3 regions of the Solibacillus sp. FSL K6-1126 genome follow, and region 3 is predicted to be linked to each of the others. Evidence: riboswitches for the same ligand, from Rfam matches in the RefSeq annotation. Region 3 holds a riboswitch; each other region holds the start of a gene.

Region 1 (4,291 bases), 2.6 Mb from region 3:
GAGATTTCCCCGCTCAAAATTAGCGGTATCCTCTTTTTTCGCTACTTTCGCTTCATCGGCTGATTCCAGCTGATATGTATTCAGCGACGTATAAATGAGCGATTCGTGATGATTGTTTTCCAGCCAATTTTCAAACTGCAATGAACCTTTAAATTCACGGGGTGCCCCTTTAATTTCACTTAAATATAGATCCTGGAAAAGATCTCTGTTCACTAATGAATCTGCAAAAGTCTGCTCACTACGGTCTTCCACTTTAAATAGCGGCACCGCATGCGAGCTTACTAGGAAAATACGTGATTTGTACGGGTTCCCTTTTGTGAGAAACGGTCGATACATCACCTTTTTATCATCTTCCCCTGTTAACCAAGGATAGACTTTTTTATAGAAACCTTTTGAAATAGGCATGTTTTCACTTCCTTATTCTTCAGCGTTACTCATTTTTTTATTTCTTTTATAATACCACTGTTGCAGCAATCGTACTCGGGAAATTTAATCCTCAGTTATATACTGGTTGTCCTCAATCAGTCTAGCATAATACTCAATCACTCTCACTTAATCCTCACTTTCCCCTATATATTCCTCACTTGAAGACAAATAATCCTCAATACAACAAAAAACGCAATGAAAGCCTATAAGCTCACATTGCGTTTCAGAAATTAATTATTTATTTGATAAGTCGCAGTCCTGTAAAGGAACGATTTTCGTTTTATGTTTAAATTTGTAGCCAAACCATAAAGCGGCAAACAATGGTAAGCCGATATATGAAACGACGACACCGTACCAGTCAATTGTTCCACCCGTAAATGCCATATAGTTTTGACCTAGCACGACAATCATACATAGGGCAAACGCGAATAGCGGTCCGAATGGGAAGAATTTGGATACATACGGTAAATCCCTCAATGAATGTCCTTGTGCGACATATGCACGGCGGAAGCGATAATGACTGATGGCAATACCGAGCCAAGCGATGAACCCGGACATACCGGACGCATTCAACAGCCAAATGTAGACAACACCGTCACCGAAAAAGGATGCCAGGAATGCTAACGAACCGACTGCTAATGTAGCTAAAAGTGCATACATTGGAATACCACGCGATGTTACTTTCATGAAAAGTTTCGGTGCTTTTCCATCTACCGCTAACTGATAAAGCATACGACTAGCTGCATATAATCCTGAGTTCCCTGCAGATAACATAGCCGTTAAGATAATGGCATTCATAACAGATGCCGCAAACGCCACACCTAGGTTTTCAAATACTAATGTAAATGGACTTGTCGCAATATCTTCAGATAAAAGACGTGAATCCGTATACGGGATCAGTAATCCGATTGCACCGATTGCGAAAATGTAAAACAACAGAATACGCCAGAATACTGAACGAACTGCTTTTGGAATGTTTTTGCCTGGATCATCTGTTTCCCCTGCCGTTACCCCAAGCATTTCCGTACCTTGGAATGAGAAACCGGCTGCAAGGAAAATACCGAACAGTGCAAGGAAACCGCCATTAAACGGTGCATCATCTTTGAAGAAATTCGTAAAGCCGACCGGATCGTTCCCGCCTAAAATTCCGAAAATCATTAAGAAGCTGACAATGATGAAGACAATTACCGTTGCAACTTTAATCATCGCAAACCAGTATTCCGCTTCACCGAAAGCTTTTACAGACGCTAAGTTAAATGATAAAACAACTACGATAAATAAAATGGTCCATAACATTGAAGAACTGTCCGGGAACCAGTATTTCATAATTAACGAAACGGCCGCAATTTCTGCTGCAATTGTAATCGCCCAGTTGTACCAATAGTTCCAGCCAAGCGCAAAGCCTAAAGCCGGATCAACAAATTTTGTTGCATACGTACTAAACGAACCGGATGTTGGCATATAGGCAGCCATTTCCCCTAATGATGTCATTAGGAAATACACCATAACGCCGATCAGCGCATATGCGAGCAATGCCCCACCAGGACCCGCCTGTGCAATCGCACCACCTGATGCTAAGAATAAACCTGTACCGATCGTTCCGCCAAGCGAAATCATCGTTACATGGCGACTTTTTAAACTTTTTTTCAACCCGTTATTATTACCGAGCTGATCTATTTTAATCTCACTCATGAATATAAAACTCCCTTTTTGTTTTGTTGGTGAAGTGTAAAAGAAAAACCACCACAAGTTTTTGTGATGGTTATAGTTACACCTCATCAAACTTGAAAGATAGCTCAACACATGCTCACACATGTGACAGTTCTGTTCCTTATCGGAAACAGCCCCAGCATTATTTTCAAGAAGAAAAATAACACTTCGGCAACCATTCCTTTCATAAAGCTTCACCGATTCTTCCTAATCTCAGCTATACTAGTCTTAATGATTGCGACCTCTACCTCATAATTTACATGAGGTAATGTTTTATTTAATTTAATTGAATCAATGATTAAAAGTCTAACATAACATTTTTTTGATAGCAATGGCTTCACCTTTATTCTGTTTTTTATGAGTATTCACACTACTCTAACATATATCAACATACAAAAGGAGAATCGAAAATGGACACACAACAAGTAAATCAAAATAGCAAAAAAATACTATCCAACCGACCGCTCATCTATTTTATGGTAGCCGTATTTTTATTTGCGACCACATTACGTACACCGATTACATTGATCGGCCCGATTATTTCATTTATACGTGAAGGGCTTGGGATATCGAACTTTCTTGCAGGCTTTTTAACGACCATTCCTTTAATTGCCTTTGCGGTTGTATCACCATTTGCACCACGCATTGCCCGTAAGTTTGGGATTGAATGGACATTATTTTATTCCGTCATTTTACTTTGTGCAGGGATTTTACTGCGTTCGCTAGGGGCAACGTCTTTACTCGTTATAGGAACAATATTAATCGGGGTCGCAATTGCATTCGGGAATGTTCTTATCCCTAGCTATTTCAAATGGAAATTCCCATTACATATCGGATTATTAACAGGGATTTATTCCGTTTCAATGAACATTTCTTCCGGAATTGCTGCAGGCTTCAGTTATCCTATAGCGGCAAACGCAGGATGGCAAATCGCAGCAGGTATTACAATTATTTTAGGGATTCTTACATTACTAATCTGGCTGCCGATTTTGCGCCAGGAAAAAATTGCATTAAATATGCCGACATCGCAGACTAAGAAAACGCAAATGTGGAGGTCACCGCTTGCCTGGGCAGTCGCTGGAGCAATGGGATTCCAGTCGTTCATATTTTACTGCTCGTCTGCATGGTTGCCGGAAATCTTCATTAGCCAGGGCCTTGATGCTACAGCGGCCGGGTGGATGGTATCCGTTATGCAGTTTGCACAAATTCCGATGACATTTATTATTCCGATTCTTGCAGGGAAAATCGCTTCTCAACGTCCAATCGTCATTTTCTTTACGATTTGTTACTTAGTCGGTTTTACTGGTGTCTTAATGGAATGGACAAGTCTTGCTGTCGTATGGATGATTTTATTAGGCTTTGCAGGAGGGGCTTCGTTTGGTTTAGTACTGATGCTGTTTTCATTGCGCACAAAGACAGCCTATGATGCAGCTGAACTTTCCGGCTTCGCACAATCAATCGGTTATTTTGTTGCCGCAATCGGGCCAGTTTTGTTCGGCTTTGCACATGATTTGACGGACAGCTGGACAATCCCGATTGTGCTGTTCATTCTCATTTCTGTTCTATTGTTTTTGGCTTCCTTTATGAGCTCAGACAATCGTACAATATAACCAAACGTATGTACCCTTTTATGATATAATAACCGTAGTAAATAAAAGGAGTACAGAACTATTGCGTAAAAAGAGAAGACGGAATAAAAAACGCCTGCCAGTAATCCCGCTATTTTTCATCGCATCGGCTGGTACAGCTGGTTTTTATGTAACGAAAACATCTGAAGGCATCGGTATGGGAATTGTCGCTTATTTCGTTCTATATATCGCGTTTAAAATTTGGCTGAAATCGCTGAAGACGAGGAAATTGCGGAAGTCCGGCATTCGCGAAGTCGATAAAATGACCGGTGAAGATTTTGAGAGATTTTTAGGCGAATTATTTAAGCGCCGCGGATTTAAAGTGAGCTATACCGCTACGAGCGGTGACTACGGTGCCGACCTTATTTTAAAGGACGGAAAAGATATTATTGCAGTCCAGGCAAAACGCTATTCCGGTACTGTCGGTGTAAAAGCGGTACAGGAAATTATCGGTGCGGTAAAAATGTATGAAGCAACAGAGGCATGGGTTGTCACAAACAGTCATTTTACACGCCAGGCCGAAAAAC
Region 2 (4,291 bases), 810 kb from region 3:
TTACAAGCAACTGTTCCGGAGGGCCTTCCTCTACGATAACCCCTTTATCCATGAAGACAATGCGGTCAGATACTTCCTTGGCAAACTCCATTTCATGTGTAACGATCAGCATTGTATTTCCTTGGTCTGCCAGGTGGCGCATTACCTTTAATACTTCCCCTACCATTTCAGGGTCAAGCGCTGATGTCGGTTCATCAAACAGCATTACATCGGGATCCATCGCTAATGCACGGGCGATTGCGACACGTTGTTTCTGTCCACCGGATAAATGTTTCGGTTTCGCATTTTTATAGGCACTCATACCGACAAGCTCCAAATATTTCATCGCATTTTGTTCTGCTTCCTCTTTTGAACGCTTCAACACTTTCATTTGGCCAACAATACAGTTATTTAGTACATCCAAATTATTGAATAAATTGAACTGCTGAAATACCATCCCTAAATGTGTACGGTACTTTTCAATTTGATGACCGTCATTTAAAATATTTTCCCCGTTATAGATAATTTCTCCTGCTGTTGGTGTTTCGAGTAGATTAATGCAGCGTAACAGTGTTGATTTCCCAGAACCAGAAGAACCGATCAAAGTTACGACTTCTCCTTTGTTTACCTGGAAATTCACATCTTTCAATACTTCATGATCGCCGAATTTTTTATTTAAATGGTTAATATCTATTACAACTGTCACTTTATTCACCATCCTTTTCTAACTTGTTGCCGGTAATAAGCTCCACTTTATATGAAGAAGGTCCGTCCATCTTCTTCTCGAATAATAGTAAGAAACGAGTTACAGTAAATGTCATAATAAAGTACAAAATCGTTGCGATAAAGAACGCTTCGATATATTTATAGTTACTGCCTGCAATCGAGTTTGCCGTAAAGAATAGTTCCACAACCGAAATAACACTTAATACTGAAGAGTCTTTAATGTTCATTACGAACTGATTCCCTGTTGCAGGTAAAATATTTCGTGCGACTTGCGGCAGGACAATATGAATCATTGTTTGCAGGTGATTCATGCCAATCGCCTGTGCTGCCTCAAATTGCCCTTTATCAATCGAAACAATACCTCCACGTACATATTCAGCCATATATGCTCCCGTATTTAAACTAATAACAACAGAAGCTGCTAAAAAGCGGTCAATATCAATGCCTAAGTATACGAGGCCATAAAACACCACCATCGCTTGAACCATCATTGGCGTTCCCCTGAAAATTTCCACATAAGACGTTAATATGAAATTAAGTACTTTTAAAACTATTGATTTTACATTCTTTTTACGATGTGGAATCGTATGCATAATCCCGATAAAAAATCCAATCAGAGTTCCGCAAATTGTCCCGATAATTGCCAATAGAAGTGCAGTCCAAGCACCACGTACGAATAAATCCCAGTTGTTCGTAAACAAGTTCCATGATGATTCTAAAAATGCCATCGCCTTGTCCTCCATTTCTTTCTTTGTTTCTACTATTTATGTATGAAACCATAATTTTAATAGAAAAAGGTTGTCTTCCGTTTGCCGGCAAGACAACCTCATCAAAACTGTTAATGCGACACGATTATTGTGCTGCTGGTTGATTTGCAATTGCGTCTTCCATTAGTTGTTGACGCTCTTCTTCCGAAATTTCAGCTAAAACTTTGTTAATTTGTTCACGTAAATCTGATCCCTTTTTCAAACCTACTGCTACAGCTGTTGACGCTTCGTCTGCTTCGAAGTTTGGCTCAGGTACGATGTATTTAATATTATTCAGTGCCATTTCAGCAGAGATACCTTCTGGACGTTCTGAAACATATCCATCAATCGCACCTGACTGTAATTGCACTCGCATTGCACCAAAATCAGTTGCCGCTACTTGTTTTTGAACACCTTCGATTTGGTCGATTACATCATAATGTGTTGTAGATTGCTGACCTGTAATTTTTGCACCTGCAAAGTCAGGTAACGAAGTTGCATTTGCATATGGACCGTCTTCTTTTACAACAATGACATAGTCACTTGTGTAATAGTTCTCTGTGAAATCAATTACTTCCTTACGTTCAGGCATTGGTGACATACCTGCAATTACCAGATCAATGGCACCTGATTGTAATGATGGAATTAAGCCATCCCAGTCTGTTTTAACAATTTGTAATTCCATGTCCAGACCTTCTGCAATTTTTTTCGCAATTTCCACATCATAGCCTGCTGCAAATTCCTTTGAACTTGCAATTTGAACTCCACCATTTGCATCATCTTTTTGTGACCAGTTAAAAGGGGCATACGCTGCTTCCATACCAATTTTAATAACTTTCTTGTCTGAATCAGAACCGCTTGTAGTACCTTCATCGCTTGAACCACACGCTGCTAACAATAGCATTGTCATGGCAGTCAATAAAATTAATAGTCTTTTTTTCATAGAAAATCTCTCCTTTTTTGTTAAATTTCGGGGTTCACGTATACAAAAAACGACCTAAAAGAAGAACTTTAGGTCGTTTAAATTATAATTAGCCCGAATCCTCTACAGTTCCCATTTTGAGATAGCACAACTCAACCATCAGGGATATAGATGATTGAGACAGTTCTGCAATTGTTCACTGCAGACCCAGCATTGTAAAATTGAGCATTTACAACACTTCGGCGATATTTCCTTCTCTTATATTTCACAGCCAGCTCATGGCTCCATATAAAACTGTTAAGTATCGCGCCTCTACCTCACGAGAAAGTGAGGTTTTGATATGAAATTGATATGTTTATATTACATTATTGCGACATTTCCGTCAACAATCATTTTTCTGAAAGTTAGCTGTAAAAAAAAGCTAATGCGCAATATATAACATACTGCGCATTAGCATAGAAGATACTATTAAGAATTTAATAATAAATCTTCTGGGTTTTCGATCATTTCTTTAACTGTTTTTAAGAAGCCAACAGAATCTTTACCATCAATGATACGGTGGTCATAAGATAGTGCTACATACATCATTGGACGAATTTGAACTTCACCATTAACAGCTACTGGACGGTTTACGATTGAGTGCATACCTAAAATACCAGCTTGAGTACCGTTCATGATCGGTGTTGACATTAATGAACCGAATACACCACCGTTAGTGATTGTGAATGATCCGCCAGCCATGTCGTTTAAGCCTAATTTTTTGTCGCGTGCTTTACCAGCTAATTCCGCAATGTTTTTCTCGATTTCAGCAAAGTTTTTCGCATTTGCATCACGAACTACTGGTACTACTAAACCTTCTTCTGTTGATACAGCAATACCGATATCGAAGAAGTTGTTTAAGTGAATTTCATCACCGTTAATTTGTGCATTTACATATGGATATTTCTTTAATGCTGCTACTACAGCTTTTGTGAAGAATGACATGAAGCCTAATTTAATATCGTTAGCTTTCACGAACTCATCTTGTTTACGCTTACGTAATGCCATAATGTTCGTCATATCAATTTCGTTGAAAGTAGTTAACATTGCAGTTGATTGTTTAACTTCTAATAAACGTTTTGCAATTGTTTGACGACGACGGCTCATTTTTTCAACTGTTACACGGTCTGTATCAGCTGCTGGTGTAAAGATCATTGGACCATTGCCTGCTGCTGGAGCTGGAGCTGCTGCTGGAGCCGCTGGAGCTGTACCATGTGCTGCAACGTCTTGTACACGTACACGACCTTGTGGATCAACTGGTGAAATTGCTGCTAAGTCGATGCCTTTTTCACGAGCTAATTTACGTGCTGCTGGTGAAGCGATTACACGCTCACCTGAAGTTTCTTCAACTGCAACTGGTGCTGGTGCTGCTGCTTTAGGAGCTTCTTCTTTTGCTGGAGTTGCTGCTGGAGCTTCTTCTTTTGCAGCTGGTGCTGGTGCTGCGCCTTCGCCTGCTTCAACTACTGCGATTACTTGTCCAACTAACACAGTATCGCCTTCTTCAGCTAAAATTTGTTTTAAAACGCCTGCTTCTTCAGAGATAATTTCAGCATTAACTTTATCAGTTTCTAACTCAACGATGAATTCGCCTTTTTCTACGCGATCTCCAACTTTTTTCACCCATTGGGCAATTGTTCCTTCAGTAATTGATTCTGCTAATTCAGGGACTTTAATTTCAGCCACGTTCATATCCTCCTTTAATTACGCTACACATTCATTGTATAGCAAGCCACTTCTATTTTAAATAGAAGCAGCTCTTTTTAAACAAATCATTTATTACTTTTCAAGTGCTTCGTTCACTAATTTAGCTTGTGCTGCTTTATGTGAATCGCCATCGCCTTCAGAAGTAGAGCTCATTGCAGGACGTCCTACATAGCGT
Region 3 (4,291 bases):
CGAAATATAATGTGAAATTAACGGATGATAAAACGTATCCCTATATAAAAATTACGAACGAACGATACCCGCGTATTATTACGACAAGAAAAGTGAAGAAGGATAAAGCAAAATATTTCGGACCGTATCCGAATGCCTATGCAGCAAACGAAACGCGAAAATTACTGGACCGTTTGTATCCACTTCGTAAATGTACACATCTGCCTAATCAAGTATGCTTGTACTATCATTTAGGGCAATGTTTGGCACCGTGTGTAAAGGACATTGAAAAACAAGTGTATGACGAAATGATCGATGAGATTTCAAAGTTTTTAAACGGAGGAGTCGAAGAAATACAGCAAGATCTTCAGCAAAAAATGATCGATGCTGCCGAAAATCTTGAGTTTGAGCGTGCGAAGGAATTCCGTGATTTGATCGCCCATATCGATCAAATTATGGAAAAGCAAAAAATTGTAACAGATGATTTGAGCAACCGAGATGTATTTGGCTATGCAGTAGAAAAAGGCTGGATGTGTGTCCAGGTATTTTTTGTGCGTCAAGGCAAACTCATTGAGCGCGATGTATCGATTTTCCCGATTTATAATGAGCCGGAAGAGGAATTTTTAACATTTGTCGGCCGTTTTTACGAACAGCCGCATCATTTATTACCAAAAGAAATCTTTGTTCCGAAATCGATTGACGTAACGATTTTACAAAAGCTGTTGGATGTTAAAGTAGTGACACCGAAGCGCGGTTCAAAAAAAGAGCTTGTTGATCTAGCGATGAAAAATGCAGAAATCGCCATTCACGAGAAGTTCCAGTTAATTGAACGTCAAGAGGAACGGACAGTAGGGGCTTGTGAAGCACTTGCCGAAGCGATGCAAATTCCATTGCCGTTAAGAATTGAAGCATTTGATAATAGTCATATGCATGGAGCTGATCCGGTTTCAGCAATGGTTGTTTTTATAGACGGGAAGCCTGCGAAAAAGGAATACCGGAAATATAAAACAAGAGAAGCGGCTAAACATGATGACTATGGTGCGATGCAGGAAGTTATTCGACGCCGCTATACACGTGTATTGCGGGAAAATCTGCCATTGCCTGATCTCATTCTCATAGACGGAGGAAAAGGGCAAATGGAAGTTGCACGAGAAGTAATTGAAGACGAACTGGGGTTAGTCATTCCAATAGCGGGGCTGGCAAAAGACGAAAAGCACAATACGTCCCAGCTTTTATTTGGTACGCCGCCGGAAGTTGTTCCGTTAAAGCGTACGAGTGACGGTTTTTATTTATTGCAGCGCATTCAAGATGAGGTACACAGATTTGCGATCACATTTTTACGTCAGCAGCATCAGACAAATGCGATTACTTCGGTTCTTGATGGAATTGAAGGAGTAGGTCCGAAGCGAAAGCAGCAACTTATGAAACATTTTGGGTCCGTAAAAAAAATTCGCGAGGCAAGCGAGCTGCAACTGCAGGAGTCCGGTGTTCCGGCAAAATTGGCGGAAGTTATTTATCGCCATTTTCATGAAGCACCATTGAATAAAGAATAGTGTTATGCTAATATTTAAGACAATTCAATATTTACTAAGATAGAGGTGCAGTATTCAATAGTACATTGCTTGAGGAGGAACAATTCCATTGACAGCAATCGAAAGGGGGTCCTGCCGAAGTGAAGTGCGTATTGTTCGCGTAGTTTGCTGGTTTTGCATTTAAGAGATGTAAAACTGTCAGAGCTTTTTGTTCTGGAGGGCTATCCTGAAAAACTTATAACTATTTATTTGTATTGACGGCGGCTTTCCATGAACATGGAAAGCCGTTTTTTGTTTTCGGTTTTATTCAAGGAGGGGAAAAAATGGAGACAGTTGTAGTAAAGTTTGGTGGTCCGGCACTGACTACGCCGGAAAAAATAGTACAGGTAGCTAAAAAAGTGATAAAAGAGCAAGGACGTGGCATAAACTTAGTCGTTGTCGTTTCTTCAATGCCCGCTTTACGACGAGAATTCCGACAATATGCTGCCGAAATTACCGATGAGCCGTCGAAACGGGAAATGGATGCGCTTGTCGCATCTGCAACACAAATGACAAGTGCAATGCTGGCGATGGCAATTCAGGAGCATGGTGGTAAAGCGGTGTCGCTTGCTGGCTGGCAAACAGGCATTCAAACAAATCAAAAACATGGCAATGCACGGATTGATCATGTAGATAGTAAACGGATTGAGGAATATTTAGCATTAGGAGAAATCGTCGTAGTAGCTGGTTTTCAAGGAGTTACGGGGACAGAGAATATTTCAACATTCGGCAAAGGGGGTTCTGAAACTTCAGCGGTTGCATTGGCGGTTGCTCTTGAAGCAGAGCGTGTCGAGATTTTTTCATCGGTTGAAGGGATTTTCACGGCAGACCCAGAAATTGTTAAAGAATCCAGGAAACTTCCGGAAGTTTCTTATGATGAGATGTTGGAATTTGCAAATTTAGGAGCTAAAATTTTGCACCCACGTGCGGTTGAACTTGCCAAGAAATATAATATACCGCTCATTGTACGCTCTTTCGTACAAGACGTGGAAGGCACTTTTATTAAAGGGGATGTAGACATGGAGAAAAACTTACTTGTACGCGGGGTAGCCTACGAATCGGATATAATTCGTTTGACGATAGGCTATGATTCTTATGAAACCGCGTCATTGGCAGAAGTGTTTAGTGTTTTAGCAGAAAATGATATCAATGTGGATATTATTGTGCAAGCAGTCATTGATGGCGTGAAGCCGACCATTTCCTTTACAATTTCGAAAGATGAGTTTGCGGAAGCTTTACGGGTATTGGAAACTAGTAAACTGTCGCTTGGCTTTAGTTTTGCGGATTTTGAAGTAGGTTTAGCGAAAGTATCTATTATCGGTTCTGCCATGGCATCCAATCCGGGGGTGGCCGCACGCATGTTTGCACGGTTGGGTCGCGAACATATTCCTGTAAAAATGGTCAGTACTTCAGAAATTAAAGTGTCTGTCGTTATCCCACAGGATGAGATGGTTCGTGCTGCGAATGTGTTGCATGAGGAGTTCAATTTGGCGATGAAAGAAGTAACCGCTTCTTAAAGTAATAGCTGGAAATGAGCTGTAATGGCTTATTTCCAGCTTTTTTATTGAGTAAATTTGCTGCTTCAGCAATTATTGATTATGATAAGGTGAAGGCTAAATCTTCTCTTTTAAATCCCATTTTAACGTAAATTTTACGACATGTTTGTCATTATCTTTTTCTTCATAGCATTCCGTCAAATAGCCAAGCTGCTTTTGTTTTTGTTCTGCTAAAAAGCCAGCTTCAAGACGGAAGCAACGTTGTACAATATTGAGTGGCAGTTCTTCTGTCGTCAAAAGTATGTAATGAAGTTCATCCTTCGTTTCTTTTTCCAGAACTAACTGGCCCCATCCAGCTTCCATAAAAAATGAAGGCAGTTCATCCATAGAAAACAATGGGAACTTTCTTGCAATTTCTTTACCTGCCCAATATAAAACATCTTCTTCATGCTTACCTAAAATAGAAGGAAGAAGATGGTCACGAATGATTTCGTACCCAAAAGTTGGAATCGTTTTCATTTTGTACCCTTCCATATAAAAAACCTCTTTCATAAATTTTCTTATAATTTTCATTCTTTCATGAAAAAATGAGTTATAAGCAGAAAAAACAGTTCTCAAAACAGCGTAAAACCGTCTTTAAAATGATTATAAAATATCCCGCGTTGCCTTGACGCTAGTATCTGTTGAGAGTACAATGGACATGTCATAATATTGTACCATGATGAAATGCGCAGTCAACATCACAACTTTTACAAATTTGAGACGTTGCGCATGTGTATTTCAAGTACTAAGGGGGGTAACAGTTTTGTCGAAAGATCGTGAATTTTTATGGCGCCGCTTACACTCGTTATTAGGTGTAGTTCCTGTCGGGTTGTTCTTGGTGTTCCACTTATTTCTGAACTTCACTGCAGTTGGCGGTGAAGAAACTTACAATAACGCAACAGGTGTTATGGAATTACTTCCACACTCGTTGTTGTTAGCGATGGAATGGATCATTATCTATATTCCATTAATGTTCCACGGATTCTATGGAGTGTATATTGCATTTACTGCAACTTACAATACTGGACGATTCAGCACATTCCGTAACTGGATGTTTGCATTGCAACGTTTCACAGGTATTTTCCTTGTAATCTTCATTGCGTGGCATATTTTCCAAACACGTATCCAAAAAGCATTCGGTGCTGAAGTTGAATTTAATATGATGGTTGAAATCGTTGACAATCCATTAATGTTAGTATTCTA

The links. Region 3 has a riboswitch for lysine ahead of MHH44_RS14675 (aspartate kinase). Riboswitches for the same ligand answer to the same signal wherever they lie in the genome.
Region 1: another riboswitch for lysine. It lies ahead of MHH44_RS01970 (amino acid permease); the one in region 3 lies ahead of MHH44_RS14675 (aspartate kinase).
Region 2: another riboswitch for lysine. It lies ahead of MHH44_RS10505 (transporter substrate-binding domain-containing protein); the one in region 3 lies ahead of MHH44_RS14675 (aspartate kinase).

What each region holds. Positions count from the first base shown of each region.
Region 1 is NZ_JBBOPD010000001.1:398,956-403,246, reverse strand. Features, by position in the region: gene MHH44_RS01975 (RNA 2'-phosphotransferase) at 1-405, opposite strand, end outside; gene MHH44_RS01970 (amino acid permease) at 661-2,118, opposite strand; lysine riboswitch at 2,211-2,391, opposite strand; gene MHH44_RS01965 (CynX/NimT family MFS transporter) at 2,547-3,746, shown strand; gene MHH44_RS01960 (restriction endonuclease) at 3,808-4,291, shown strand, end outside.
Region 2 is NZ_JBBOPD010000001.1:2,144,328-2,148,618, forward strand. Features, by position in the region: gene MHH44_RS10495 (amino acid ABC transporter ATP-binding protein) at 1-685, opposite strand, end outside; gene MHH44_RS10500 (amino acid ABC transporter permease) at 687-1,433, opposite strand; gene MHH44_RS10505 (transporter substrate-binding domain-containing protein) at 1,558-2,394, opposite strand; lysine riboswitch at 2,509-2,696, opposite strand; gene odhB (2-oxoglutarate dehydrogenase complex dihydrolipoyllysine-residue succinyltransferase) at 2,842-4,095, opposite strand; gene MHH44_RS10515 (2-oxoglutarate dehydrogenase E1 component) at 4,189-4,291, opposite strand, start outside.
Region 3 is NZ_JBBOPD010000001.1:2,949,938-2,954,228, reverse strand. Features, by position in the region: gene uvrC (excinuclease ABC subunit UvrC) at 1-1,532, shown strand, start outside; lysine riboswitch at 1,565-1,743, shown strand; gene MHH44_RS14675 (aspartate kinase) at 1,835-3,067, shown strand; gene MHH44_RS14670 (YslB family protein) at 3,164-3,580, opposite strand; gene MHH44_RS14665 (succinate dehydrogenase cytochrome b558 subunit) at 3,852-4,291, shown strand, end outside.